3 regions of the Telluria sp. AC161 genome follow, and region 3 is predicted to be linked to each of the others. Evidence: predicted binding sites of a transcription regulator. Region 3 holds the regulator's gene; each other region holds the start of a gene.
What was found. Region 3 encodes sigma-54, which starts transcription at its own class of promoters, with help from an activator protein. Its sites were predicted from a motif close to TGGCANGNAANCTGCTTT; they were not measured.
Positions count from the first base shown of each region.

Region 1: a site for sigma-54 is predicted at 974-991, ahead of ACZ0AJ_RS00240 (TorF family putative porin). Genes of this name have one in related genera too.
Region 2: a site for sigma-54 is predicted at 2,353-2,370, ahead of ACZ0AJ_RS19170 (PEP-CTERM sorting domain-containing protein). Genes of this name have one in related genera too.

Region 1 covers NZ_OZ409861.1:45,856-55,935, reverse strand. The annotation lists gene glnK (P-II family nitrogen regulator) at 1-144, opposite strand, end outside; gene ACZ0AJ_RS00240 (TorF family putative porin) at 164-898, opposite strand; partial or broken gene ACZ0AJ_RS00235 (accessory factor UbiK family protein) at 1,172-1,405, shown strand; gene ACZ0AJ_RS00230 (ABC transporter permease/M1 family aminopeptidase) at 1,654-5,235, opposite strand; gene ACZ0AJ_RS00225 (ABC transporter ATP-binding protein) at 5,245-6,171, opposite strand; gene ACZ0AJ_RS00220 (YifB family Mg chelatase-like AAA ATPase) at 6,409-7,950, shown strand; gene ACZ0AJ_RS00215 (hypothetical protein) at 8,027-8,533, shown strand; gene ACZ0AJ_RS00210 (ABC transporter ATP-binding protein) at 8,542-9,276, shown strand; gene ACZ0AJ_RS00205 (putative ABC transporter permease subunit) at 9,273-10,080, shown strand, end outside.
Region 2 covers NZ_OZ409861.1:4,308,698-4,318,777, forward strand. The annotation lists gene ACZ0AJ_RS19160 (SRPBCC family protein) at 179-664, shown strand; gene ACZ0AJ_RS19165 (dihydrolipoyl dehydrogenase) at 695-2,134, opposite strand; gene ACZ0AJ_RS19170 (PEP-CTERM sorting domain-containing protein) at 2,401-2,985, shown strand; gene ACZ0AJ_RS19175 (primosomal protein N') at 2,982-5,015, opposite strand; gene hemE (uroporphyrinogen decarboxylase) at 5,565-6,647, opposite strand; gene ACZ0AJ_RS19185 (dipeptidyl-peptidase 5) at 6,737-8,677, shown strand; gene ACZ0AJ_RS19190 (SNF2-related protein) at 8,674-10,080, shown strand, end outside.
Region 3 covers NZ_OZ409861.1:4,915,615-4,925,694, forward strand. The annotation lists gene ACZ0AJ_RS21865 (DUF484 family protein) at 1-109, shown strand, start outside; gene ACZ0AJ_RS21870 (monovalent cation:proton antiporter family protein) at 113-2,092, opposite strand; gene ACZ0AJ_RS21875 (KpsF/GutQ family sugar-phosphate isomerase) at 2,202-3,224, shown strand; gene ACZ0AJ_RS21880 (KdsC family phosphatase) at 3,224-3,775, shown strand; gene lptC (LPS export ABC transporter periplasmic protein LptC) at 3,781-4,386, shown strand; gene lptA (lipopolysaccharide transport periplasmic protein LptA) at 4,432-4,980, shown strand; gene lptB (LPS export ABC transporter ATP-binding protein) at 4,977-5,732, shown strand; gene ACZ0AJ_RS21900 (RNA polymerase factor sigma-54) at 5,747-7,234, shown strand; gene hpf (ribosome hibernation-promoting factor, HPF/YfiA family) at 7,309-7,665, shown strand; gene ACZ0AJ_RS21910 (enoyl-CoA hydratase/isomerase family protein) at 7,764-8,840, shown strand; gene ACZ0AJ_RS21915 (DUF5694 domain-containing protein) at 8,926-9,996, shown strand; gene ACZ0AJ_RS21920 (hypothetical protein) at 10,034-10,080, shown strand, end outside.

The DNA.
Region 1 (10,080 bases), 4.9 Mb from region 3:
GCCACGGTACAGCTCGGTGTGGCCTTTCTGGCGACCGAAACCCTTCACTTCGGTCACGGTCATGCCTTGCACGTTGATTTCCGACAGTGCCTCTCGCACCTCGTCGAGCTTGAAGGGCTTGATGATGGCGGTGATCATTTTCATGGTATTGCCTCTTTTGCAATCAAAAAGTTTTTGAGACGGACAGCACGGCGGCGGACTTGCCGAGATTCTTGCCTTGCGGGCTCAGGTAGGCATCGGTATTCGCCTTGTGCCACGCCAGCGCCACGGTGGCGACGCCGAAGTCCTTGGTGACGCCGACCTTGTAGTCGGTGTACGAAAACGCGCTGTTGTTCTTCAGTTTCTGGCGCCCGACGTGCAGGTTCAGGATGAAGCCGTTGCTGACGTCGATATCGGCGCCCACGTCCAGATAGCCGCTGCGCTTGCTGTCGGCGGTGCCGAACAGATTGGTCGTCGAGTGCGAGTACTTGATGTAAGCCGGGCCGTAGCCGAGTTTGCCGTACAGCTCGAACGTGTTCGCGCTCGGATTCAACCCGTTGTCCGGGTAGTAGTAATACAGGCCGCCAATGTCATAGCTGATCGCGTCGCTCAACTGACCGCGCTTGCCGCCATAGACGTCCCATTCGATATTGCCGTCGCCGCCCAGGTCTTTCGTCCATTTGATGGTGGAAAGCCAGGTGCCCACGTAGAAGCCGGATGGGCCATGTACGTAGTCGACGCCGCCCTGGAGGGCCGGGTCGAGGGCTGTTTGCGACAGGCCGCGGTAACGGTAGTCGCTGGTGATGCTCGCGTTGTAGCTCACCTGGTGTTCGGCGGGTTGTTCCTGTGCCATGCCCTGCGTGCTGGCGAGTGCCGACACTGCCAGGACAACTGCGCTGAATTTTGCTTTGCACTTCATGACAAACCCCCTTGATGAACAACATGAAAAATGACTGCTTATGGATCCTTGTGATGTTCTTTATCTATGCTTTATTTAGCAGGATGCGTGCCAGCTCATAACCCAGCTCACAAACGGGAAAAAGGTCCTTGTTTTTTTGGTAAACACGCCCCACATCGGTTTTGCTACAACACAACGGACCGCACACGGCACCCAGACGGCCGTTCGGCGCACTACATCAGGTCACATTGCACCATCATGGAGCGTGCGGCCTCGGCAGAAAGGGAAATGGATATGAGTAATAGCAACTTCTTCAGCGACTTGCAGGGCAAGATCAACCAGGCGCTCGAGAGCGGCCCGGCCAAGGACATTGAACGCAATGTGAAGGCGGCCATGACGTCGGGCTTTTCCAAGCTCGATCTGGTCACGCGCGAGGAATTCGATATCCAGGCCCAGGTGCTGGCCAAGACCCGCAGCAAGCTTGAGGCACTCGAACTGCGCGTGAGCGAGCTGGAAGCCAAGCTGGGTGCAGGCAGCACCACGGCGGCGTCGTCAACGTCATCGGCAACCTCGGCGACAGCGGCATCGGCATCGGCATCGGCCGCTTTTCCGACCTCGGGCAGCTCAGCGATTCCAATGCCAGGCGCTGCGCCGTCGGCTACCGCGCCATTCCCGGCTGCACCCGAAGATCCGACGATCGTCGTGCCGCCAACGCTCGACAAGCATTAAACAGTCAACACGTGGGCGGGAAACCCGCCCACGCTACTACCCGGACTTCAATCGACGCTGACTTCCTTGCGGTTGTCACGCGCCACGCGGTCGATCAGCTTGTTGTACGGATCGATACCCACATCGAACGGCCGCTCTTTGACGGTCACCGTCACAGTCGGATTCTCTCCCCGCAGTACACGCTTCTCCAATAACAGCACGCGCTCGTCCGATTCCTTGGCATCCTTCGCCCGTGCGAACACGCCGATCTCCACTGCCTCATCATAGGTGCGCGGGGTTTCCTGTCCCTTGCCGTCGGCCTGCATCTTCGCCAGGTGCAGTTTCATCGTCACGTCCCACTGTCCGTCCGGGCGCTTGACGGCCTTCGCCTCGGTCACGCGGTTATCGTAGAAGACGATGCGCTCGAACAGGTCGGCGATCAGCGCGTGCTTGCCGACCGGGGCTTCGGCGCGGATGTAGTCGACCAGTTCGGCGGATGTCGCAAACGGCGCCTCTTGATAGCCCTTGTCCTGCAGGAAGCGCTTGAGGGCGCGGTTGAGCGCCGCCTCGCCGATCTCATCGCGCAGGCGGTAGAAGACCAGGCTGCCCTTGCGGTAGTGGATGTAGTCCTGGTTCTCCACGCGCACCAGGGGCAGTTCCTCGATCTTTTCGGCGCCGCGCGAACTGAGATAGCGGTCCAGTTCATAGCGCAGGAAACGGCGCATCTTGTGCGGGCCGTATTCCTTCTCCATCACCATCAGCGCCGAGTACTGCGCCAGCGATTCGATCAGCATGCTCGCGCCCTGCACATTCGCGGCCGTGACCTGGTGGCCCCACCACTGGTGCGCCATCTCGTGCGCCGTCACGTAGAACACGTAGTCGATGTCTTCCTTGTTGCGCAGGTCGGCGATGAAGCCGATCGCTTCCGAGAACGGGATCGTGTTGGCGAACGATTGCGCGAAGCGCTGGTAGTTCGGAAATTCCAGGATGCGCACCTGCTTGTGCTGGTAGGGCGTGAACTGGGTCGTGAAGTAGTCGAGCGACTTTTGCGTGCCCGCGATCATCCGGTCCACGTTGTAAGCGTGTTTCGGATCGTGATAGATCTCGATCGGGATACCATGCCAGTCGCTTTTCCTGACCTGCCAGTTGGCCGACAGATAGGCGAAGAACGGCATCATCTTCTGGTCCATCTTGTAGCGATAGTAGTTGCGGCCGTTTTCCTTCCACGCCTTTTGCAGGTAGCCCGGCGCCAGCGCGATCTGGTCGCCGCTGGTCGAGACGGTGGTGTCGAAACTGATCCAGTCGGCGTCGTCCCCGAACATCGTATTGGCGCGGGCCGCCTGGTTTTCGAGCTTGGCCATGCGTTCCGGTTCGCCCAGGCCGCGCTTGCGGCGCTCGTTGCGATCCAGTAGTTCGAACTCGCTCTGGTAGCCGACCAGCGGGAAGAACTCGCGGTTGTTGAAAAACGTGCCATTCAGGTTGAGCGTGTCGCCCCTGCCCGCGTTGGAAAAACCGGGGCGGCGCACGTCGACCGTGAAGTCCAGCGCCAGGCGGGCGCCTGGCGCCGTCGGCTGCGCGAGCTTGAGTATCCGGAAGCCCGCTACCTGGTCGTCCAGGACCACCGTGTGCGCGGGCAGGCCGGCAAACGTGGTCACGACGTCCGGATTGACCTGCAGGCGCAGCGTGTCCAGCGGCTGGCTCGTCTTGTTCTCGAAGACGTAACGGCCCTTGACCATCACGCGCCGCTCGGCCGGGTAGATGTCCACGGCGGCGCGCACGTCGACGATTTTCACGTGCGGCAGGTCCTTGTACTTGCGGTAGATCTTTTCGTACCTGGCCTGCTTGTCCATCGCCACGTTCTGCGCTTCGTAGCGGCCCAGCGTGACGGTATTGTGGAAGATCCACCCACCCACCAGCGCGAACGCGATCGTGCAGGCGCCCAATGCAACGCCCGATGGGCTTTTCAGGCGCCGCGTGGCTTCACGCGTGCGCGTGCGCCACTCGACCGACAGGCCACGAACCCAGAATGCCTGGGCCACGATCAGGCCCGCCACGGCAAACAGGGTCCAGTACAGCGCGAACCACGACCAGCCTGCGATGAAGTGGCCGAAGCCGTTCATGTCCGAGTACGGCGTCTCGGGCAGCAGGGCGATGTTGTACAGGTTGTGATCGAAGTGCAGGACCGAGAGGACGATTTGCGACACGATCAGCACGATCATGAACAGGTAGCCCAGAAACTTGTTGTTCGTGACGACCTGCAGTGCCACGGCGATCAGCGCCATCAGGATGTACGGCGTGCCGGCCATGAACACGCCCTGCAGATACACCATCGGTTCGATCGGCGCCCCGCCCTTGTACAGCTGGATAGTGATCGCGGTCAGGATCCCAGCAAACAGGAAGGCCAGCACCACGCCCACGAGGGCCAGGCTCTTCGCCACCAGCGGCGCCCAGTTCGGCATCGGCATCGCGTCGCTCACATCGGCGATGCCGGCCTGGCGCTCCTTGAAAATCAGTTCACCGGCGTAGAAGATCACGATGATCAGCAGCAGGAAGTTGTAGCTGCCCTTGAGCAGCTCGATCATCAGGTAGGTGCGCGGGTAGACATCGGTGCCGAACATCTGGTGCAGCTGACTCGAGCTGCCCACCATATTGAGTACGCCGAACAGCAGCATGACCAGGAACGGCACGCTCTTGAAGACGGCGACCGCGTCGAAGACGAAGATATGCCAGCACTGGGTCCAGCGCGTGGCGCGTGTGAAGCGCGGCGCGATGCGTGGCAGCGCAACGTGCGCCGGTGTGCCCACTGCCGGCGCTGCCGCTTTGGCCTTGCCGAACAGGCGCTTGCCGGTACCGGCGCGCTGCGGCTTGAACAGCGCCAGCGTCAGGCCAAGCAGCGCCAGGCCGACCACGCTCCACAACAGCCGGTTGGCCAGCATATAGCCGCCGATGGCCGGCAGGCCGGCATTCGATTCGGCAGTCGAGAAGTAGCGCGTGGCGCGGCCAAGGGCGCGCAGGCCGAACGGATCGGCCAGCACGGCGAACCACTCATTGTCGATATTGCTGGTGAATTTGCCGGCCAGGATCCACAGCACGAAGAACGCCATCACGCCGACATACACCATCATGATCGAGCGCGTGGTTGCGGCCAGCAGCATCAGCAAGGCACCGATGAACAGCAGGTTCGGTACCACCAGCACGCACAGCGCCCACAGGTAGGCCGCGCCGGGGAACGGCCCCACGCGCTCGGCGTCGATCCACGGCATCAGGGGACCGAGCATCATCCCTGCCACGATCACCGCGAAGATCACCATGCAGGCCAGCAGACCCGCCAGGAAGCGGCCGACGAGGTAGTCGTGCTTTTTCATTGGCGTGGCAAACAGCATGTCGGAAATGCCGACGTCGCCGTCGCGCAGCACCGAGCCGGCGATGAAGATGGTGACGACGAACATCGACATGAGGCTGAAGACGCCGAGCAGCTGCGCGACGACGACCGGCGCATTGCGGTTCACGTTACCAATGCTGCCGCCGATCTGGATCGCATCGGTGGTGGTCGCGCCAAAGGCCAGCGCGCCGAAGATCAGCGCGCACACCCACAACAGTGGCTGGCGCAGCTGGATGCCCAGCTCGAACTTGAAGAATTCCCGTAGCATGCCGGCTCCTTACGCCACGACCGGTGCGGTGGACGCCGGCGCCGCATCGGTCGTCGAAACGGCCGCGCGATTGGCGTTGCGGATCTGGAGGAAGTAGACGTCTTCCAGGTCCGGCTCGACGCTGACGAAGCCGTCGTCCGGCTGCGATTCGGCGAACACGTTGATCTGCGGCCGCCCCGCTACCAGGCGCGTGGAGAGCACGTTGAAATCGCGCTGGTAGTCGGCCAGCGCATCCTGGCTGACGGTGCGGCGCCACACGCGGCTCTTGAGTGTGTCGATCGCAGCTTGTGGCTCGCCCTGCAGCAGCACGGTGCCCTTCGCGATCATCGCCATGCGCGGGCACAGATCGGTGACGTCTTCGACGATGTGGGTCGACAGGATCACGACCACCTGTTCGCCGATCTTGGCCAGCAGGTTCAGGAAGCGGTTGCGTTCATCGGGGTCCAGACCTGCGGTCGGTTCGTCGACGATCACCAGGCGCGGCGCGCCAAGCAGCGCCTGCGCGATGCCGAAGCGCTGGCGCATGCCGCCAGAGAAGGTGCCCAGGCCGCGCGAGCGCGCTTCCCACAGATTGGTCTGGTGCAGCAGCGCCTCGACCATCTCCTTGCGCTCGCCCTTGGCCGTCAGGCCCTTGAGGACGGCGAAATGGTTCAGCAGCTTTTCGGCGCTCACTTTGGGGTAGACGCCAAAGTCCTGCGGCAGATAGCCGAGCTGGCGGCGCAAGCCCTCCTTGTCCTTCAACACATCCAGGCCGTTGAAATCGATGCTGCCGCTGTCGGGGTCCTGCAGCGTGGCGATCGTGCGCATCAGCGACGATTTGCCGGCGCCGTTCGGGCCGAGCAGGCCAAACATGCCGTTGGGGATCTCGAGACTGACGTTGTTGATCGCCTTGACGCCATTGGCATAGGTCTTGTTGAGCTGCTTGATCGATAGCATGGACTGATTCTCCGGGAACGGTTGCGGTTGTGGTGCTGTTCACGATCAATGTAACGTTAACAAAAAGCAATGTCTGCATTTTGTGACAGACGGTATGAATTGCGGCATGAACGACGAGAACCCGGGTATATGCATCGGTCATGAACGGGCAAGCGCGCGCACGCCTGTCCGCTCTCAAACGGTGGTGCGACCCGCGCTTTAGGATGGGGCACCCTGGCGTTCTACAGAAGGAATCCGATGAGTCTCGCCGTCCTGAAAAGCCGCGCGCTGGCCGGCATGGCCGCGCCGCCCGTCAATGTCGAAGTGCATCTGGCCAACGGCCTGCCCGGCTGGACGATCGTCGGCTTGCCCGACACCGAAGTGCGCGAAGCGAAGGATCGCGTGCGCGCCGCGCTGCAGAATTCGGGCTTTGATATCCCGCCGCGCCGCATCACGATCAATCTCGCGCCGGCCGATCTGCCCAAGGAATCCGGCCGATTCGATCTGCCGATTGCGCTGGGCATCCTGGCCGCATCGCACCAGATCCGGGGCGATGCACTGGACCGCTACGAGTTCGCTGGCGAATTGTCGCTGTCGGGCGAGCTGCGGCCGATTCGTGGTGCATTGGCGATGGCGTTCGCGATGGTGCGCGCGGGTTCTTCACAATCTGCTTTACAGACCGACCTAAAGGGCCGGGCCTTCATCCTGCCGCTGGCCAATGCCGACGAAGCGGCGCTGGTAGAAGCAGCCGAGATCCTGCCGGCGCGCACGCTGCTCGAGGTCTGCGCGCACTTCGCCAATGCGCCCGATGCACCTAAGCTGGTGCGGCATGTGGGTCCGGCCCTTGCGCATGCGGTGTGCTACCCCGATTTCGCCGAGGTCAAGGGCCAGCAGCATGCCAAGCGCGCGCTCGAGGTGGCGGCGGCCGGCGCGCATTCATGTTTGCTGGTCGGCCCGCCCGGCGCGGGCAAGAGCATGCTGGCGGCGCGCCTGCCTGGCTTGCTGCCGTTGATGAGTGACGCCGAAGCGCTCGAATCGGCTGCCGTGCAATCGCTCGCGGGCGGCTTCTCGCCACAACGCTGGCGCCAGCGGCCATTTCGCAGCCCGCATCACACGACGTCCGGCGTGGCCCTGGTGGGCGGCGGCAGCGTGCCGCGGCCCGGCGAAGTCTCGCTCGCGCATCATGGGGTATTGTTTCTGGACGAGCTGCCCGAGTTCGACCGGCGCGTGCTCGAGGTGCTGCGCGAGCCGCTCGAGTCGGGGCAGATCACGATTTCGCGCGCGGCGCACCAGGCCGATTTTCCGGCGCGCTTCCAGCTCATTGCAGCGATGAATCCGTGTCCGTGCGGCTGGCTCGGTCATGCCAGCGGCAAGTGCCGCTGTACCGAAGACTCCGTGCGGCGTTACCAGAGCCGCATCTCGGGCCCTCTGCTCGATCGCATCGATATCCAGTTGCCGGTCGCGGCGCTGGGGCCCGAGAGCATGGGCGCACGCGGCGACGGGGAACCGAGCAGCGTGATCGCAGCGCGGGTAGCAGAGGCGCGTGCGGTGCAGATGGCGCGCCAGGGGTGGCCCAACAGCCACCTCGGCCCGCGCGATATCGACCGCTATTGCGCGCCTGACGATTCCGGAGAACGCCTGTTGCATGCCACGGCCCGGCATCTGCACTGGTCGGCGCGTGCGTATCACCGCGTTCTTAAAGTGGCGCGTACGGTGGCCGATCTGGCCAGCAGCGAACATGTGGCAGCCACGCACGTGGCCGAGGCCATTGGGTACCGGCGCGCGTTGCAGCGTGAGTAGCAGCATGAACAGCAGCGTGAATCGCAGCGTGAGTTGCAGGTGTTGCGTTCTGCAGCGCTGCTGTTACCATCGACGCATGCGACCCTCTATCGTGCGTGCCCTGCAGATTGTCCCGATCCTCCTGGCGGGCGCGCTGCTGGCCGGCTGCAATCCGGCCTATAACTGGCGTGATCATACGAGCGAGGACGGCCGCTTCAAGGCGCTGTTTCCGGCCAAGCCTGCGACCCTGACCCGCACGGTGGATCTGAACGGCCTGCAGGTCGAGATGACGATGACGGCGGCCAAGGTGGACAACACGACGTTCGCCGTGGGCACCGCTGTCGCACCCGATGCGGCGCGCGCGCAGGCGGCGCTGCCGGCCATGCGCCTGGCGCTGCTGCGCAATATCGGCGCGCCCGACGCTGCGGCCACTGGTGACCTGAACGTGGATGCCACGGGCGCCGGCCAGGGCGCGCCAATGCATCTGAGCGGGCGCTTCGCCGCGAAGGGCAACCGCGTCTACCAGGTCATCGTGCTGGGCCCCGCCGGCAAGACGCCGCCGGAACAGGTCGAGCAGTTCCTCACATCCTTCACGAGCTTTTGAGGTCACCCATGGATGACCAGTTCCCCGCCCTGCGCCTGGTCGGCCTGCGCAAGCAGTTCGGCCGCCCTGCCGTCGATGGCCTCGACCTGCTGGTCCGGCGCGGCGAGTTCTATGCGCTGCTCGGGCCGAACGGCGCTGGCAAGACGACGACGCTGCGCCTGGTCACGGGCCTGCTGGCGCCCGACGCCGGCACGATTGAGGTGCTGGGCGTGGACATGACTGCGGCGCCGGCAGCTGCCAAAGCGAAGCTCGCCTATCTGCCGGACGAGCCAATGTTGTACGGGAAGCTCAAGCCGTACGAGTACCTCGAATTTGTCGCCGGCCTGTGGGGCGTGCCGGCGCAGGACGCCGAACCGCGCGCACGCGAACTGCTCGACTGGCTCGACCTGAGCCAGCATGCGGACGAGCTGACCGAAGGTTTTTCGCGCGGGATGAAGCAGAAGCTCGCACTGGCCGGCGCCCTGATCCACGACCCGAAACTCTTGATCCTCGACGAGCCGCTCACTGGCCTGGATGCAGCGGCAGCGCGCCAGGTGAAAGACCTGCTGCTGGCGCACGTGGCCAAGGGCGGCACCGTCATCCTGACAACGCACATCCTGGAAGTGGCCGAGCGCCTGGCGCACCGCATCGGGATCATTCGCCAGGGCCGGCTGATCGCCGAAGGCACGCTGGACGCGCTGCGCGAACGTACGCCGGGCGGCAGCCTCGAAGACATGTTCCTGCACCTGATGGCCGCACCATGAGGCTGGCGCCGGGCAGCGTCGGCTGGCTGCTGCAGCACGAGCTGCGGCTTGCCTGGTTCAATGCAGCCGGCGGCAAAGCGGCGGACGGGCGGCGCCGGCCAGGCAATCTGGCGCTCGGTCTGGCGGCCGCTGGCTGTATCGCCATGCATGTGGGGGGCTGGTTTGTCGTGCGCCAGCTGGCAGGGATGCCGGGCGACGATCCGCGCATCCTGCTGGCGGTGTCCGCCCTGCTGATCGTGGCCACGACCTTCATGCTGTCATCGGCGATCAAGGCATGCGTCGTCGTCATGTTCGAGCGTAGCGACCTCGATTTGCTGCTGTCGTCACCCCTGCCCTCGCGCAGCATTTTCACGGTGCGGCTGCTGGGCGTGTGTGCGGGTACGGCGGCGCTGTACCTGTTTTTGCTGGCGCCGTTCGCGCATGCGGGGCTGCTGCAGGGCCAATTTCGCTGGCTCGGGATTTATCCGGGCGTGATCGCCCTTGCGGTGCTGTGCAGCTGTGGCGCCATGCTGCTCACGCTTGGCCTCGTGCGCGTGCTCGGTGCGCGCCGTACACGCGTCGTGGCGCAGATCGTGGGGGCGCTGGCTGGCGCGCTGCTGGTCATCGCGTCGCAGCTGCATGCGCTCACGTCGAGGCAAACGCAGGATGGCATTCGCGATACCGTGCTGGGACTGGTGCAGGCACAGAATGTAGCGGATAGCCTGCTCTGGCTGCCGGCCCGGGCGATGCTGGGTGAGCAGTTGCCAGTGCTGCTACTGGGCGCCCTCGCGTGCAGCATGTTCATGCTGACGACCTGGCGCACGC
Region 2 (10,080 bases), 610 kb from region 3:
CTGGCGGGCGCAGCGGGCGATGGCGCGCTTCCGGCAAGGTCGGATTGCAACAAGCCGCTATCCGGCTTTGCTGCCCGGCACGCTCCTGCGAGTCAGCCGGGGATCGGGTACCATGCGACCTTTGCCAGCGAGACGCCAGACGCGACGCTGCAGCCCCATTTTTCTGGAAATCTGCCACATGAAATTCGAACATCTCGTCGAAATCAACGATCCGATGAACCCGCTGCTCGACACGCTCACCCGCGAGCAGCTCTGGCACGGTCTGGTGCTGCGCGCCGAGCAGCCAAAATTGTTCATTCCGCACCTGGACGCCTGCGAGATTCTGGAGCGCGACGCCGGCGTCATGCGCCGCCGCCTGACCTTCGGTCCGCTGGTGATCGAAGACAAGGTCACCCTGACCCCGCTGCAGGAAGTGCACTACGACGTGCCGGCCCAGGGCGACATCGCCGCCTCGACGCTGCGCATGGTGATCGAGGCGCCCACCAGCGCCATGCTGCTGGTGCGCTTCTGCTACGACGACGGCATGGGCGAACACGTCGACCAGGCCAATGCGATGTACGACGAGTTCAAGAAGTCGGCGTACGAAGAAGCCGACATCGACACGGTGCGCGTCCTGCGCCAGCTGGCCGGCCAGGGCAAGCTGGCCACCACGCTGCTGAACTGATCAACTGATCGACTGAATCAGCTGCACGGTTCAGAGGCCGGGTTCGGTCTCGCCCGTGTGGGTGCTGCTCTCGCCCTGCGACAGATTGGTCGCCAGGTCGCGCAGCGCGGTGCGTACGCCTTCTTCGATCACCGGATGGTAGAACGGCATCTCCAGCATCTGGTCGACCGTCATGCGCATCTGGCACGCCCATGACAGCAGGTGGGCCAGGTGTTCGGCGCGCGGCGCAATCATCTCGGCGCCCAGGAACAGGCGCGAGCCATATTCGGCATACACCCGCAGCATCCCCTTGTTCTGCAGCATGACGCGGCTGCGGCCCTGGTTCTCGAACGATACGCTGCCCACGGCGAACTTGGGCTGGCCGCTCGCGGACAGGGCGCGATAACTCTTGCCCAGCGTGGCGATATTTGGCTCGGTGAAGGCCACCGCGATCGGCGTGCGGCGCAGGCCCGGGCGCACGTCGGGGTAGCGGCCCGCATTGTCGCCGGCGATCTTGCCGTGGTCGGCCGCATCGTGCAGCAGCGGCCTCTCGTTGTTGGCGTCGCCCGCGATGAAGATATGGCTGCCGCCGCACTGCATGGTGCGCGCGTCGAAGGTCGGGATGCCGTCAGCGCCCCGCTCCAGGCCGGTCAGTTCGAGGCCCAGGTCATGCACGTTCGGCGTGCGCCCGGCCGCCATCAGCACGTACTGGAAGCGCTCGCTGCTTTCCTTGCCCAGCGCGTCGCGCACATGCAGCACCACCTCGTCGCCATCCTGCACCGCTTTTACGATCTCGCTCTGGAACGCGATGTCGACTTCCTCGCCCAGCACGCGCGCCGCGCAGCGCAGCACTTCGGGGTCGCTGATGTTGGCGATGGAGCCGCCGCGCGCGTAGAAACGCACGCGCACGCCGAGACGGCTCAGGGCCTGGCCCAGTTCGAGGCCGATCACGCCGGTGCCGATCACGGCCACCGAGGCCGGCAGGTCGTCCCAGTAAAACACGTCGTCGCTGGTGACGATGCCGGGGCCGACGTTCTCGAGATGCGGCAGGCGCAGCGGCGTGGAGCCGGTGGCGATGACGACGCGCCCTGCGTGGATCTCGGTATGGTCGTCGACCTGCAGCGTGCACGGGCCGGTAAAGCGCGCGTGGCCCTGCAGGCGGTCATGGAGGGGGATGGCTTCCACGGCCTCGAGTACGAAGCCAACGAAGCGGTCGCGTTCGCGCTGCACGCGCGCCATCACGGCCGGGCCGTCGATCCGCACTTCGCCGGCATGCACGCCGAACGGACCGGACGTGTGCAGCGCGTGCGCCGCCTCGGCCGCGGCGATCAGGAGCTTGCTCGGCATGCAGCCGACCCGGGCGCAGGTCGTGCCGTAGTGCGCGCCCTCGATCACCACGGTGCGCGCGCCCTGCGCTTTGGCCGCGCGATAGGCCGTCATGCCGGCGGTGCCGGTGCCGATGACGGCGACATCCACGTTCAATTGTTTCATGGTGCTCTTTCGCTGTTTCTTCGCTGTTAACAGACAAAACGATACGCTATTTCACGCGCGCCGGTGGCACTACGAACCGATTCAGCATGCAACCCAGCGCCAGGGTGTGCGCAACCAACGTGAATGCCTGTCGATGAATCTTACAAGTTTCAAGTCAAAACATTAATTTCGGAAATTTTAGCGATAAAAATCAATCATCTGGCTTCTATATATAAATTCGGCATGATATTTGCTATCCCTGTGAGTTCACCCACCAAGGAGATCCCATGTCACTTGCTTCCTTCAACAAACTGCTTGTTAGCCTCTCGCTGTTCGCTTGCTCGTCCGTGTTTGCTGCGCCGCTCGTTGTCAATGTTGCTGGGGTCACGAGCGAGGGTGAGATCGGCGATTCAGGCAATACCGTGCTGAACTTTAACGTCGGCGCCAATTCGGTCATCACCAGCGTGGCCTACTCGCTGAACCTGACGGCGTTCTCGCCGAGCTGGCTGTCTGAAATCGGCCTGGCGTTCACCGACTCGGACGGCATCGAAGGCGTGGTGTTCAACCCGGGTTTCGGCGATGACACTCCTGGCACCGCAACCTACACCGGTTCTGCCGATCTGATCGACTTTGGCCTGGATTTTGCGGTCGGCGCCGACGGCATCCTGCGCCTGGAATTCTATGAAGACTTCGACGACTTCGCTGGCGTCGATGGCATCTGGAACTTCGGCACGCTCACGTTTGGCGTGGAAACGGTCGGCGGTGAAGTGCCTGAGCCGGCCACCGGCCTGCTGCTGGGCGCCGGTCTGGCCATGATGGGCTATGCCGGCCGTCGCCGCCAGGCAGCGCGCAAGGTTGCCACCGCAGCTTAAATATCGAGCGGGTCGACTTCGAGCGACCATTTCACGCGGGCCTTCATGGCCCGCAGCGCTTCCATCCACTCGCGCAGGAACGCCTGCAAGGCCGGGCGCGAGCTGGACTCCACCAGCAGCTGGGCGCGGTCCATATTGTGCACGCGTGTCATCGTCATCGGGATCGGGTCGTTGATCAAAATCCCGTCGTGCGCCAGGCAGTCGCGCGCGTTTTCCAGAAACGCAATCGCAATCGGCAGCTCGCGCGCTTCGGCCCGCAGCAAGGCCTGGTACATATATGGCGGGAGGCCCGCTTCGCGCCGTTCGTCGAGCAACTGGCCGGCAAAGCGCTCGTAATCGTGGCGCATTACCGCGCCGTACAGCGGGTGCTGCACGTAACGGGTCTGCACCAGCACCTCGGATGGGGCCCCGGCCCGCCCTGCCCGCCCCGCCACCTGCATCAGCTGCGCAAACAGACGCTCGCTGGCGCGGTAGTCCTGCGAGAACAGCGCCGTATCCGGGTTCAGGATGCCCACCAGCGTGAGCTTCTTGAAGTCGTGGCCCTTGGCGACCATCTGGGTGCCGATCAGGATATCGACCTCGCCCCGGTGCACGCTGTCGAACGCCGCCTGCGCGCTGCCCTTCAGGCGCGTGGAGTCGGCATCGATGCGCAGGATGCGCGCCTCGGGAAACATCGCCCGCAAGCCTTCTTCGACGCGCTGCGTGCCACGGCCCAATGGCTGGATGTCGACGTTGCCGCAGGTCGGGCATGAGCGCGGGATGCGCAGCTCCAGGCTGCAGTGGTGGCAGCGCAGCCGGTTCTCGGGCTTGTGCAGCACCATGAAGGCGGTGCAGCGCGTGCAGTCGCTGATCCAGCCGCAGGCATCGCACGAAATCACGGGGGCGTAGCCGCGCCGGTTCAAGAACAGCAGCGACTGCTCACCGCGTTCCAGGCGCAGGCGCAGCGCGGCGACCATCTCGGCGGTCAGGCCGTCGCGCCCGCGGTCGCGCTCCATGTCGATCAGGCGTACGCGCGGCAGCACCGCATCCTGCACGGCGCGCTCGCGCAGGTCGAGCCGTTGGTAACGCCCCGAGCGCGCGTGGTGCCACGATTCGAGCGATGGCGTGGCCGAACCCAGCACGATCGGAATGCCCAGCTGGTGCGCGCGCCAGACGGCCAGATCGCGCGCCGAATAGCGCAGGCCTTCCTGCTGCTTGTACGACGGGTCGTGCTCTTCGTCGATCACGATCAGTTGCAGGTGCGGCAGCGACGCCAGCAGCGAAAGCCGCGTGCCCAGCACGATGCGCGCCTGGCCCAGGTGCGCCGCCAGCCAGTGCAGCATGCGCTCGCCCTCGGACAGGCTACTGTGCAGCGTGGCGAGCATCATGCCCGGAAAGCGCGCCCGGATATTGCCTTCGAGCTGCGGCGTGAGGTTGATTTCAGGGACCATGATCAGAATCTGCGCCTGTGGATCGCGCGCCAGCACCTGGGCGCAGGCTTGCAGATAGACCTCGGTCTTGCCGCTGCCAGTCACGCCCCATAACAGGAACGGGTTGAAACCGGTGGCACCGCCAATGGCGTCGGCTGCCTCTTGCTGGGCCGTGTTCAGGACGGGCATGCCTACGGCGGTAGCGTCCTGCCCGGCGTCGAGCTTGGCCAGTTTTTTCAGTGCGCGTCCCAGCGCCACTGTTTTGGGCACCCGCAGGTTCTTCGGCAAGCCGGGCAACGCGACTTCGCCGAGCGGGCGCTGGTAGTACTCGGCGGCAAACTTCGCCAGCGCGAGCCAGCGCCCGGACAGCGGCGCCAGTTCGCTCCGCACAGCCAGCGCATCCTTGAGTTTTTCGGGCGGTACGTCGCTGGTGGACTTGACCGCGACGATCAGGGCCATCACCTCGCGCCGCGCAAACGACACCAGCGCCAGCTGGCCAGGCAGCGGTTCATCTCCCGGCTGGCAGGGCCAGCGGTAGTCGAAACTGCTGTTGAGCGGCGTATCGATCACGACTTCGAGGAAGCAGTGCGGTGTGACCGGTGCTTGGTTGCTGGTTGACAATCTAGGCCCTGTGCAAATCTGTGGAGAACTTTGTGAATAGTCGGGGACTTGACCCCATCAAAGGTTTACGTTAGATCAAGTCCGGAACGATAATTCCTCAATTCAAGACAATTTTAGTCTTTGTAATCAATGACTTGAAAAACCAGCCAAAAACCTGTTAACAACCTTGACCGCATTCGGCTGCTTGTGCATAACTCTGCAATTTTCCGTGGAAAACTCGCTGCGTTGCGTCATACAGTTAAGGCAATACATGAAGTTTCACGCTAAGTCCCGGTAAACCAAGTACTTTTCCCCACGCTGGCAGGGCCTGTTGATAACTTTGTGAACAAGGCCCCGAATCTGACCGAATTCTCTTGAACAACGTTCATGGGAAAACCAGCCAGATCGCATAAGGCTGATAAAAAGCCCTTAAAAATCATCGACCTACCGGTAAACACGAAAAGCCGAGATGTCCACAGGAAGCTTTATCGGATTTGCAGAAGTTGTGAACAAGTGATGGTGACGGCTTGCAATCGTGCTTTCGCGAAACGAGTGCAAGCCGTGACGGGATTACTGCGCGCGTTGCTTGCGGCTGAAGCTGTGCACAGCCTCGACCATCGCGGTGACCGATTCCGGCGGGGTAAATTGCGAGATGCCATGGCCCAGATTGAACACGTGGCCGTGGCCGTTCGATGGCGTGCCATAGGCCGTCAGCGAGCGCTCGACTTCCGCTGCAATTTGTTCCGGCGCGGCAAACAGGATGGCCGGGTCGAGGTTGCCCTGCAGCGCCACGCGGTCGCCGACCAGCGCGCGGGCAGTGCCCAGGTTCACGGTCCAGTCCAGGCCCAGCGCATCGGCGCCGATATCGGCCATCTGGTCGAGCCAGATGCCGCCGCCCTTGGTGAACACGACGGCCGGGATACGCACGCCATCCTTTTCGCGCTGCAGGCCGGCCAGGATCTGCTGCATGTATTGCAGCGAGAAAGTCTGGTAGGCGCCATCGGCCAGCGCCCCGCCCCACGAATCGAAGATCATCACGGCCTGCGCGCCGGCGTCGATCTGCGCGTTCAGGTAGGCGGTGACGGCCTTGGCATTGATGTCAAGGATGCGGTGCATCAGGTCCGGCCGGCTGTACAGCATCTTCTTGACCGTGTGGAACTCGCGCGAACCGGCGCCTTCGACCATGTAGCAGGCCAGCGTCCACGGGCTGCCCGAGAAACCGATCAGCGGCACGCGGCCATTGATGGCGCCGCGGATTTGCGTGACGGCCTTGAACACGTAGTCGAGCGAGGCCATGTCGGGCACTTCCAGCGCGTGGACCTGCTCTTCGGTGCGCAGCGGACGTTCGAACTTCGGGCCCTCGCCATCGGCGAAATACAGGCCCAGGCCCATTGCGTCAGGCACGGTCAGGATGTCCGAGAACAGGATCGATGCGTCCAGCGGGAAGCGGTCGAGCGGCTGCAGCGTGACTTCGGTGGCGTAATCGGGATTTTTTGCCAGGCCAAGGAACGAGCCGGCACGCGCGCGGGTGGCGCGGTATTCCGGCAGATAGCGGCCCGCCTGGCGCATCAGCCATACCGGGGTGTAGTCGGTCGGCTGGCGCAGCAGCGCACGCAGGAAGGTGTCGTTCTGGAGCGGGGCAAATTGTGGCATGGGAGGCATCGGTTTGATAGGCAGACACCTATTATCGCATTCTTGGGGGCGCACTATAATGCTCGTCCACCCTTCGAAAATGCCCCTCTATGACCGTTGCCACCAGCAAACAAGCCACGCCATGCGGCGCCTGGACTTCCCCGATCACTGCTGCCGTCGTTGCTGCCGGCGCCGTGCCACTGGCGCAGCCGATGCCCGACGGCGCCGCCATCGGCTGGCTCGAGGGGCGCACCAGCGAAGGCGGGCGCATGACGCTGATGGTGCACGACGCCGACGGCACGCGCGAACTGACGCCAGCGCCCTTTAACGTGCGCAGCCGCGTGCATGAATACGGTGGTGGCGCGTACCTGCTGAGCGGTGGCGGCGCCTGGTTTTCGCACCATGCGGACAACCGCCTGTACCGGGTCGAGAACGATGGCCAGCCGGTCGCCGTCACGGCCGCCGACACCGGCCACCGCTTTGCCGACTTCGTGCTCGACGCCGGGCGAAGCCGTCTGGTGGCGGTGCGCGAAGACCATTCACTGGGCGCGACCTACCCCGTCAACACGCTGTGCGCGGTGGGCTTCGATGGCGCCGAGACCGTGCTGGTCGAGGGCAGCGACTTCTATGCCGCGCCGCGCCTGTCGCCCGATGGCCGCCAGCTGGCCTGGCTGTGCTGGGAGCTGCCGCACATGCCGTGGGAAGGCACCGCACTGTGGCTGGGCGATGTGGCCGCCGACGGCGCGATCGTCAACCGGCGCCTGATCGCCGGCGGGGCGGATGAAGCGATCTGCCAGCCCGAATGGTCGCCAGGCGGCGTGCTGCACTTCGTGTCCGATCGCAGCGGCTGGTGGAATCTGTACCGTTACTCCGCTGACGCCGTTCACGCCCTGTGCGAGCGCGCGGCCGAATTCGCCGTCCCGCAGTGGAACTTCGGCGGTTCGCAGTACGCTTTCCGTTCCGAAGAACAGATCGTCTGCGCGTATATCGAGATGGGCGTGAGCCACCTGGGCATCGTCTCCACCCACGACGGCAGCTTGACGCCGCTGGAAACGCCGTATGAAGACATTCGCGACGTCAAGGTCAGCGGCGACATCGTCACGCTGCTGGGCGGCGCGCCGACCATTGCGCCCGAACTGGCGCGCATCGATCTGGCCGGCGCGCCGCTCGAGGTGCTGGCGCACTCGATCCCGCAACTGCCGGCCACGTCGTACCTGGCCGTGCCGCTGGCGATCAGCTATCCAAGCGCCAACGGCCGCACCGCGTACGCCTTCTACTATGCGCCGGCCAATCCGGATTACGCGCCGCTGCCGAACGAACTGCCACCGCTGATCGTGATCGGCCACGGCGGCCCGACCAGCATGGCGACCAGCACACTGAAGCTCTCGACCCAATACTGGACCAGCCGCGGTTTCGCGGTGCTGGACGTAAACTACGGCGGCAGCACGGGCTTCGGGCGCGATTACCGCAATCTGCTCCAGCACCAGTGGGGCGTGGTCGATGTCGAGGATTGCGTGGCCGGTGCGCGCCACCTGGCGGCCATCGGGGCGGTCGACCCGGAGCGCCTGCTGATTCGCGGCAGCAGCGCCGGCGGCCTGACGGTGCTGTCGGCGCTGGCCTTCCACGACGTGTTCAAGGCCGGCGCCAGCTATTACGGCGTGTCCGACCTGGCCGGGCTGGATGCGGATTCGCACAAGTTCGAGTCGCGCTACAACGCCTACCTGACCGCACCGCCCGAGCGCGCCCAGGCCGTGTACCGCGAACGCTCGCCGATCCACCACAGCGACAAGTTGCGCAGCCCGATGATCTTCTTCCAGGGCCTGGACGACAAGGTCGTGCCGCCGCAGCAGTCCGAAAGCATGGTCGACGCCCTGCGCGCGCAAAAGCTGCCGGTGGCCTACCTGACGCTCGAAGGCGAAGGCCATGGCTTCCGCAAGGCCGACAGCGTGGTGCGCACGCTCGAAGCGGAGCTGTATTTCTACCTGCGCGTGTTCGGCATTGCCGTGCCGGCCGACCTGCCCGCGATCGAGATCGAGAATCTCGACGCATGAAGGGTGGCCCATTGCCAGGCGACGTGCGGGCGCAACTCGCGGCCTGCAGCGCCGAAGAACACGCGATCCTGACGCTGCTGGCGATCGCCGGCGAGCCGATGGGCCGCCAGCGCATCCTCGAGCACATGCGGGCGCTCAACGCCCCCCTGCCGGCCGCGCAGTGGGCCGACGAACTGGCGCGCCTGAAGGCAGAAGGCCTGCTGGTCGATGCCAACGAACGCGGGCTGGCGCTGGCCCCGGCGGCCAGCTGGCCCGTGCTCGACGTTGCCCTCGATAGCGGCCTGTTCGATTTAGTGGCGGGCGCGTATGGCGCGGTGTCGACCGTGCGCCGCGATTGGCAGGGCCATCTGATGCTGCGCAGTTACCGCCAGGGCCTGGCGTTGCTGCGCATCGCGCTGCTGACGCGGCAGGACATCGACGTCGTCACGCCGCTGCTCGACGCCTGCCTGGCCTGCCATGAGGCGAGCTACCTGCATCCGCTGGTCGACGTCTGCGCGCGCCCGTTCACGCCGGCGCTGATCGAGCGCATCCACCCGCGCCTGCTTGAGACCGTCCTGCACGTGCTGGTCGTGCATGTGCGCAGCGAGCCGGCGCTGGCGCCGGCGGTGCGCGCCTGCGCCGAGAGCTACATCACGCGCAGCAGCCCGGAAAGCCTGCTGCGCCGCGCGCTGGGCGAGCACTACATCCTGTGCGGGCGCCTGGACGATGCACTGGCGCTGGTGGCCGAGATGACCGATTCACCGGGCCTGTTCCTGCGCAGCGTCGTCCAGCTGCTGCGCGACGATGTCGACGGCGGCCTGGCGGGCGTCGAAGCGGCCCTGAAGCAGCTGCGACGCGAGACCGGCAAGCGCAAGGCCACCTTCGGCGGCCATTGCGCGCACATCGCGGTGGCCGCCCTGCTGCGCAGCACCGAACCCGCGCACCGCAAGCTGGCCGACGCCTGGCTCGAGATCGAAACGCGCGCCGTGCAGCGGCCCGACAACGCGGTCTGGTTCCAGCTTGGCATGCTGCACGAAATCCGGCGCGGCACCGTCGACGCGGGCCTGTTTGCCACCCGCAGCTGGGAACTGTCGCTGGAACCGACCGTATTCCGCGCGCTGATCCACTACTGGCTGGCGCTGCCCGCATTGAACAGCCAGCGGGCGCGCCTGGAAGACATGCTGGCCCAATCCGAGCTGGCCGGGTTCGACCTGTGGTCGGCGCAGCTGGCCGGCGTGCTGGCGCAGATGGGTCAAGCGGGTTATCTGATGCACGAGGCGCGCGCGGGCGAACTGCGCCAGCGCCACCGCTTGCCGGACATGGCGCTCTGGTTCACGCGCGAAGAGCCGTGGGAGCGCCAGCTCAATGCGCTGATCAACCTGCAGCCCGCCCTCACGGTGGAGCAGGTCAAGGAATCGCGCCTG
Region 3 (10,080 bases):
GCGCGATCACGCTATCGAAGGCGTCGCGCAGGAGCTGATCGCATCGGCCGACGCGGCGCTGTACCAGGCCAAGGCCGCGGGCCGCAACCAGGTCGTCACGGCCGCCTGATGGCTACAGCAGCCGCTCCTCGGCGCGGCTGACCGCTTCGCTGTCCCCGCGCAGCACCACGACGTCACCCGCCGCCAGCAGCACGGCCGGACCGGGCGCGATGTTCTGACCGCCGCGCCGCAAGGCGGTGACCTCCACCGCCACGTCCTGCAACTGCAACGCGCCCAGCGACAGACCGATTGCGCCGGCCTGCGCGTGCAGGCGCACCGAATGCAGCTTCACCTGGCCATGTTCGAGGTCCGCACCGCTGTCGTCCGCGCCGTGGAAGTAGCCGCGCAGCGTGGCGTAGCGGCCCTTGCGCGCGGCCTGCACGCGGTGCACCACGCGGCGCAGCGGCACGCCCAGTGTGACCAGCGCGTGCGAGGCGAGCATCAGGCTGCTCTCGAGCGCTTCGGGCACCACCTCGGTCGCGCCGGCCGCCTTGAGCACGTCCATGTCGCCGTCGTCGTGGCTGCGCACGATCACGGGCAGGGCGGGCGCCAGTTCGTGCACCAGATGCAGCACCTTCAGTGCCTGGCGCGTGTCGGCGAACGTGATCACGAGCGCGCTGGCGCGGTGTACGCCGGCTGCGATCAGGCTTTCGCGGCGCGCCGCATCGCCGTACGAGACCGACGCGCCGGCCGCCTGCGCTTTCTGCACCCGCTCCGGATCCAGGTCGAGTGCGTACCACGGCAAGGCTTCTTCTTTCAGCAGCGTGGCCAGGCTCTGGCCGCTGCGCCCGAAGCCGGCGATGATCACGTGCTTCTGCGTGGTCATGGTGCGCGTGGCCAGTTGGGTCAGTTGCAGCGACTGCATCATCCACTCGTTGGCCGCGACTTTCATCACGATCCGGTCCATGTAGCCGATGATGAAGGGTGCCAGCAGCATCGACAGTACCATCGAGGCCAGCACCAGCTGCATCACGAACGGGTCGATCAGCTTCGAGCCGGATGCATGGCTGAGCAGCACGAAGCTGAACTCACCGGCCTGCGCCAGCGCGAGACCCGTGCGCAGCGCGGTGCCCAGCGGCGCGCCGAATGCGCGCGCCATCAGCACGATCAGGCCGGCCTTGAGCAGCACCACGAGCGCCAGCAGCAGCGTGACCTGCCACCAGTACTGGCTCACCAGGCGCAGGTCGAGCAGCATGCCGATCGTGATGAAGAACAGGCCAAGCAGCACGTCGCGAAACGGCTTGATGTCTTCTTCCACCTGGTGCTTGTAGGGCGTCTCGGAGATCAGCATGCCGGCGACAAAAGCGCCGAGCGCCAGCGACAGGCCGGCCTGCTCGGTGATCCAGGCCGAACCCAGTGTGACGAGCAGCAGGTTGAGCATGAACAGCTCCTGCGAGCGGCGCTTGGCCACGATCGTGAACCACCGCCCCATCAGCTTCTGGCCAAAGAACAGCAGCAGCGCCAGCACCAGGCCTGCCTTGAGCGCGGCCAGGCCCAGCGTGATGGCCATGTCTTCCGGATCGTGCGCCAGCGCCGGGATCATGATCAACAGCGGCACCACCGCCAGGTCCTGGAACAGCAGGATGCCGATGATGCGCCGCCCATGTTCGCTCTCGAGTTCGAGGCGCTCGGTAAGCAGCTTGACGACAATCGCCGTGGACGACATGGCCAGCGCCCCGCCCAGTGCGAACGCGGCCTGCCAGGCCAGCGTCAGGTGGGGCATCAGGTAGGCCGCCAGCAGGCCGATGCCCATGGCTGCGGCGACCGTCGACACGACCTGGCCGAGCCCCAGTCCGAACACGATGCGCCGCATCGAGCGCAGCTGGCCGAGCGAGAATTCGAGCCCGATCGAAAACATCAAAAAGACGATGCCGAATTCGCCCAGCGCGTGGGTGGTGGGGCTGTCTTCGGCCAGGGCCAGGGCGTGGGGGCCGATCAGGACGCCGACGGCCAGGTAGCCGAGCATCGGCGGCAGCTGCAGGGTACGAAAGGCCACCACGCCGAGGACGGCGCAGCCAAGCAGCAACAGGGTAAGTTCGAGACCAGAATGCATGGGGTGAAGCGGGCGATGGTTGTGGTGGCGATGCGCCGTGTGGCGTGCTTGTCATCGAATGTTACGACTGGCAAGTTTTTTGCTTTCGCAATTCGTTTATACTTCTGGAATGAGTGTAACTGATGACCAAATAATGCTGAAAAGTTTTGACGAAACCCTGGCGCAGCGCGTGCTGGAACTGGGTCGCCAGACGCTTGCCATCGAGGCCGATGCCATCGTTGCATTGCACGCGCGCCTGGGCGACGACAGCAGCTTCGTCGACGCCGCGCAGCTGATCTACGCAGGCACCGGCCGCGTGGTCGTCTCGGGCATGGGCAAGTCGGGGCACATCGGCCGCAAGATCGCCGCTACGCTGTCGTCCACCGGTACGCCGGCGTTCTTCATGCACCCGGGCGAAGCGGCGCACGGCGACCTGGGGATGGTCACCGCGAATGACATCCTGATCGCCATTTCCAATTCGGGCGAATCGTCCGAACTGCTCGACATCCTGCCGGCCGTGAAGCGCCTGGGCGCGCGCGTGATCGCCATGACCGGCAAGCCGGCCTCGCGCCTGGCCAAGCTGGCCGATGTCCACCTGAACATCGCAGTGGCGAAAGAAGCCTGCACGCTCAACCTGGCGCCGACCACCAGCACCACCGTCACGCTGGCCATGGGCGATGCGCTGGCCGTGGCGCTGCTCGACGTGCGGGGTTTTCGCGAGCAGGATTTCGCGCTGTCGCATCCGGGCGGCGCGCTGGGCCGGCGCCTGCTCACGCACGTGCGCGACGTGATGCGCACCGGTGACGCCATTCCGTCGGTGGGCCTGGATGTCCCGCTGGTCAAGGCGCTGCTCGAGATCAGCCAGAAGGGCATGGGCATGACCGCCGTGGTCGACGCCGATGGCCGTCCGCTGGGCGTGTTCACCGACGGCGACTTGCGTCGCGTGATCGAGCGCATGCACGATTTTTCGAACGTGCTGATTCGCGATGTCATGCACGCCAATCCGCGCAGCGTGCGCCCCGAGCAGCTGGCGGTCGACGCGGTCGCCGTGATGGAAGAATTCCGCATCAACCAGATGCTCGTGATCGATGAGGCGGGCCAGCTGGTCGGCGCGCTGCACATCCACGACCTGACCCGCGCAAAGGTAATCTGATGACTACTCCCGCAGTAACTACGCCTGCATTGGCCCACATCGAGCGCGCCGCGCGCATCAAGGTCATGATCTTCGACGTCGACGGTGTACTCACCGACGGCAGCCTGACCTACGGCCCCGATGGCGAAGTCACCAAGACCTTCAATGTGCTCGACGGCTTGGGCATCCAGATGCTGAATAAATCCGGTGTGCAGACCGCGATCATCAGCGCGCGCCTGTCGCCGATCGTCGTGCGGCGCGCTGCCGACCTGGGCATCTCGCATGTCTACCAGGGCAACCACGACAAGCGCATCGGCTTTGCCAATCTGCTCGAGGCCACCGGCTTTACCGCCGACCAATGCGGCTACATCGGCGACGACGTGATCGACCTGCCGCTGTTCGCGCGCGTCGGCTTTGCCGTTGCCGTACCGTCCGGCCACCCGGACGTGCAGCACCGCGCGCATTACGTGACCAAGAACGGTGGTGGGCGTGGCGCGGTGCGCGAGATCTGCGACCTCGTCATGCGCGCGCAGGGCACCTACGACCAGGCGCTCGCGCCATATTTCGCCTGAGCGCCATGGCCACGATCGCCTCCAACAAACGCACCGCGCATCGCTGGAATCTGCTGGCGATGATCGTGATCGGCGTGTTCTTCGCCTTCGGCAGCTTCTGGCTGCTGCAGCTGATGCAGGCGACCGACATCGACGCGCAGCTGGGCGGCCCGCCCGACGAACCGGATTACATCGTCGAAAATTTCTCGTTCGTCCGCATGACGCCCAACGGCCAGCCAAGCTACGTGGTGTCGGGCAAGCGCCTGGCCCATATCCCGCTGGGCGATGTGTCGAACGTCGAGCAGCCGCTGATGCGCGGCGTCGAGCCGGGCCGTCCGCCGATGACGGTGGTGGCCAGGAACGCGCGTATCTTCCACGAAGAACACCGCGTCGAACTGTTCGGCGACGTCGATCTGCAGCGCCCGAAAACGCCCGCCAGCGAAGCGCTGCGCGTGCGCACGCAGGCCATCACCGTATTGCCCGACGAAGAAATCGTCAAGACCGACCAGCCGATCGACATGGAGCTTGGCGCGTCCAGCCTCAAGGCCACCGGCATGATGGCCAACAACGCGACCATGCAGATGCAATTGTCCGGCCGCGGCCGTATCGTCTATCCGCCACGCCAGCGCTGAAGGCCATCAGCCATGCGCGCGTGCTAACCCAGGACCAGCACCATCATGAAAAAACTCTTTGCTGCCGCTTTCTTGTCACTCCTTTCCTTGACCGCCATGGCCGAAAAGGCCGACTCGCTCAAGCAGGCGGCGCTTGAATACGATAATGGCGACCTCGATGGCGTCGCAGGCGTTCGTACCTTCACCGGCAACGTGATCCTGACCCGCGGCACGCTGCTGGTCAAGGCCGAACGCGCCGTCGTCAGGGAAACGCCCGAAGGCTATATGAGCGTGACGCTCACCGCCGCCAACGGCAAGCCCGCCACGTTCCGCCAGAAGCGCGACGGCGGCCCGAACCTGTGGGTCGAGGGCCAGGCCGAACGCATCGAATACGATGAGCGTTCGGAGCTGGTGCGCCTGTACTCGAACGCCGTCGTCAAGGAACTCGAAAACGAACGGATGACCAACCAGATGACCGGTCCGTTCATCTCGTACGACAACCGCAAGGAAGTCGTCGCCGTGCGCAATGACGCCAGCGGCGAGAGCAAGGTTGGCGGCGGACGCGGTACGCTGATCCTGGCGCCCAAGCGTGCGCCGGCCGGAGGCACGCAATGACGGAACTGAACGATCGCAGCACACTGGTCGTCAAGGGCCTGCAGAAAAGCTATGGCAAGCGCCTGGTCGTGCGCGATGTGTCGCTCGACGTCGAATGCGGCGAAGTAGTAGGTTTGCTGGGCCCGAACGGCGCCGGCAAGACCACTTCGTTCTACATGATCGTCGGCCTGGTGCCGTCGGACGCCGGCTCGATCAGCATCAACGGCACCGACATCACCAGCCTGCCGATCCATCGCCGCGCGGTGCTCGGCCTGTCGTACCTGCCGCAGGAAGCGTCGGTGTTTCGCAAGCTGACGGTGGAAGAAAACATCCGCGCCGTGCTCGAACTGCAGAAGGTCAACGGCAAGTCGCTGACCAAAACCGAGATCAGCGACCGCCTCGATACCTTGCTGGCCGACCTGCAGATCGAGAAGCTGCGCGAGAACCCGGCGCTGTCGCTGTCGGGCGGTGAGCGGCGCCGCGTGGAGATCGCGCGCGCACTGGCCACCAACCCGCGCTTCGTGCTGCTCGATGAACCGTTTGCCGGCGTCGATCCGATCGCCGTGATCGAGATCCAGCGCATCGTGCGCTTCCTCAAGGAGCGCAAGATCGGCGTCCTGATCACCGACCACAATGTCCGCGAGACGCTTGGCATCTGCGACCGCGCCTACATCATCAATCAGGGCGCGGTGCTTGCATCCGGCCGCCCCGACGATATCATCGCCGACGAGTCGGTACGGCGCGTGTACCTCGGTGAACATTTCCGCATGTAAGCCATACTCAATTGATGAAACAGTCCCTTCAGCTCCGCACTTCGCAGCACCTGGCGCTCACGCCACAGCTGCAGCAATCGATCCGGTTGCTGCAGCTGTCGACGCTCGAACTGCATCAGGAGATCGAGCAGATACTGGGCGATAACCCGCTGCTCGAAAGGCTCGACGATCCGCTCGATCATTCGGTGCGCTTGCTGGGCGATGGGGCGATCAACAATGCGCCGGCACAGGGCGAGGCGCCGCCGGCGCCGGGCCAGCAGGCCGAAGGCGAGGGTAGCGCGCCGGCCGAGGGCGAGGGCGCTGAAGGCGGCGCGATCGATGGCGACCGGCCCGACACCGACTGGAGCGAAGGCAGCGGCGCATCCTCTGGCAGCAGTAGCAGCAGCGACGACGAAGACGGCCGCCCGCAGCTGGAGGCGTGCGCCATCACGCTGCGCGAACACCTGATGGAACAGGTGCGCGAAACGCTGCTGTCCACCCGCGACCGCGCACTGGCCGAACTGGTGATCGACGCGCTGGACGACAACGGCTACCTGGAAGAACCGCTCGACGACATCCACGCGCGGCTGCCCGAAGAACTCGAGGTCGATCTCGACGAACTGCGCTGCGCGCTGGCGATGGTGCAGAGCATGGACCCGGTGGGCGTGGGCGCGCGCAGCGCGGCCGAATGCCTGGCGCTGCAGATCCGGCGCATGCCGGGCGTGCCGATGGTCACGCGCCGCATGGCCCTGAAGATCGTCGAAGGCTACCTGACCTGGTTCGCGCAGCGCGAATACAGCAAGCTGAAAAAAGCGCTCGATTGCGACGACGAAGACCTGCGCGAAGTGCAGGCCGTGGTCCGCCAGTGCAATCCGCATCCGGGCGCCGCGTTCGCGTCGAACGTGTCGGATTACGTGGTGCCGGACGTGATCGTGCGGCGCGCCAAGAACGGCTGGGCGGTCACGCTGAACCAGGACGTGATGCCGCGCCTGCGCGTCAACAGCCTGTACGCGACCATGCTCAAGCAGGGCCGCAGCGAGAGCCAGATGGGCGCGCAGATGCAAGAGGCGAAGTGGCTCATCAAGAATATGCGCCAGCGTTTCGACACGATCCTGCGTGTGGCCGAGGCGATTGTCGAGCGCCAGCGCAACTTTTTCAGCCACGGCGCGGTTGCCATGCGGCCCCTTGTTTTGCGCGAGATAGCTGATACACTAGGTCTGCACGAGAGCACCATCTCTCGTGTCACAACCCAGAAATACATGCTGACCCCGCACGGCATGTTCGAGTTGAAGTATTTCTTCGGTAGCCACGTTGCCACCGAAGCGGGAGGCGAAGCATCCTCAACGGCAATCCGTGCGCTCATCGCACAATTGACAGGAGCAGAAGACCCTAAGAATCCATTATCCGACAGCAAGATCGCGGAAATGCTCGGGGAACAAGGCATGGTCATTGCGCGCAGGACGGTCGCAAAATACCGTGAAGCGCTCAAGATCCCCCCCGTCAGTCTCCGCAAAGCCTTGTAACAACGCCGCTCATACAGTCTGTGCCTTCAGCTCCTGTGTGGTGCAAGCGACGTGACATCTTCAAAGGAGTGTGTATGAACCTCACCATCAGTGGTCACCATCTCGAAGTAACCCCTGCCATCCGTGAATACGTTCAGAATAAGCTGGAACGCATTATTCGCCATTTCGATCAAGTCATAGATACCCACGTCTTCCTGGCCGTCGATAACCTCACTGAAAAAGAAAAAAGGCAAAAAGCTGAAATCAATGTCCAGGTGTCGGGCAAGACCCTGCACGTGGCGAGCGTCGCACAAGACCTGTATGCCGCGATCGACATGTTGATGGATAAACTGGATCGACAAATTCTGAAGCACAAGCAGATGCTCAAAGACCATAACCGCACAGCGATCAAACGCCTGGACGTCGACGAAGCAGACGTCGCTGCCGCCTGATCGAGCGCAGGTCACCACCGCCAGGGGCGTCTTTTCGGGACGCCCTTTTTGCATCCCGCTGCCGGTAAAATACGTGTTTCCTTTCGATGGATCACGCCATGTCCGAACACGTCCTGACCCGCATCGCCAACCGCACCGGCATCATCACCCTCGACCGTCCCAAGGCGCTCAATTCGCTGTCGCTGGACATGGTGCGCGCGCTGACCGCGATCCTGCTCGACTGGCAGCTTGACGCTGCGGTCGATGCGGTCGTGATCACCAGCAGCAGCGAAAAAGCGCTGTGCGCGGGCGGCGATATCCGCTTCTTCCACGACGTCGGCAACGCCTCGCCGCAAGGCGGCAGCGCACTGCTCGAGGATTTCTTCACCGAAGAATACGCGCTGAATCACCTGATCCATTTTTATCCGAAACCGTACATCGCGCTGATGGATGGCGTGGTCATGGGCGGCGGCATGGGCATCGCGCAGGGCGGGCCCGATTGCGGCCTGCGCATCGTCACCGAGCGCACGAAGATGGCAATGCCAGAGGTGAATATCGGCTTGTTCCCCGATGTCGGCGGCAGCCATTTCCTGTCGCACGCGCCGGGGCAGTTGGGAATGTTCCTGGGCTTGACCGGCCTGACGATCGGCGCGGCCGACGCGCTGTACGTGGGCCTGGCCGACGTGGTCGTACCGGGCACCGATCTGGCGGCATTGCACGCGCTGATTGAGGTGACGCCGGGCGCGGATCTGCCGGCGGCGATCCGCGCATTCGCCAGCCAGCATGCCGGCGAGAGTGAATTGCAGGCCAACCGCACGCGCATCGATGCGCACTTTGGCGCGGACTCGGTGGCGGCGATCATGGCATCGCTCGAGGGTGAAGACACGCCATTCGCGCAGAAGGCATTGAATGCAATGCGTCAGCGCTCGCCGTTGATGATGTGCGTGACGCGCGAGCTGCTGCTGCGCGGCGCGTCACTCGATGTCGCTGACTGTCTGCGCCTGGAGCGCTCGCTCGTGCGCCGCAACTTCGAACATGGTGAGGTACTCGAAGGCGTGCGCGCGCTCGTCATCGACAAGGACAATGCGCCGCAATGGAATCCGCCGTCGCTCGACCTCGTGACCGACGCGATGGTGGCGCACTTCTTCGCGCCGGTGTGGCCGGCGCATGCGCACCCGCTGCGCCATCTCGCGTAAGCCTCTACGTGCATATCCGTTTGCGCGTGACTTTTCGCGCAGGCGGTGCAAACATCGTGGCTTCATGAACCGATGAGGACCCCCGATGCGTATGACCGCCTTGCTGCTATCGATGACCTTGTGCGGCAGCGCCGCGGCCCAGGCCTGGCAGCCTGACTTCAATGCGAGCGCATTCAAGGGGCCGGCCTCCGGGCCTGCCAATGAGGTGCTGGTATTGGGCTCGCCCCATCTGTCGCAGTTGCCGAAAACCTTCCAGGCCGCCAGCCTGACGTTGTTGAACGAGCGCCTGGCCGCATGGAAGCCGCAGGCGATCGCGATCGAGGCGGTATCCGGGCCGCAGTGCGACTTCATGCGACGCTACCCGGCACGCTACAAGGACTCGATCGATTCCTATTGTTGGGATCCCGCACCGGCACGGCTGGCCACGGGGCTGGATGTCGCGGCGGCGACCGAGGCTGCCGACGCCTTGCTGGCTGCCTGGCCTGACGCGCCGACCCCGGCGCAGCGCCGGCATCTGGCGGCGCTGTTCTTTGCTGGCGGCGAGGAGGCATCGGCCCTGGTGCAGTGGCTGCGCCTGCCCGAGGCCGAGCGCCGTGCCGGCGACGGCCTGGACGCTGCACTGGTCGGCGTACTCGTGAAGCTGGAAACCAGGCGCGACGAAAGCCTGATGATCGGTGCGCGCCTGGCCGTCCGGCTTGGCCTTGAACGCCTGTATGCGATGGACGACCACACCGCCGATAGCGCGACGGGAGACGAGAAGGCGTTTGGCGATGCGCTGATGAAAGCGTGGGACAACCCGGCCACGAAGCAGCGCACGGCGGTGGACAAGGCGCAGGAGGGCTTGCTTGCCAGTGCCGAAGGCGTGCTGGCGATGTACCGCGCCGACAATGCACCTGGCCAGGCGGCTTTGGTCTACCGCAGCGACTTCGGCGCGGCGCTCAACGAGCCGTCAGTGCAGCGCTTCGGCCGCCAGTACGTGGGTTACTGGGAAACGCGCAACCTGCGCATGGCGGCCAATATCCGGGGCGTGCTGGGCATGCGGCCCGGTCAGCGCATGCTGGTCATCGTCGGCGCGTCGCACAAGGGGTATCTGGAATCGTATCTGCACCAGATGCATGATGTGCGGATCGTGGATGCGGCACCGGTGCTGAAATAATGTGGCGGTCGCAGTACGTTAAAAGCAGAGCCAGTCAATGAAAATAGTCAGACTATTCCTGTTGTTGTCGATGGTCGCGAGCAG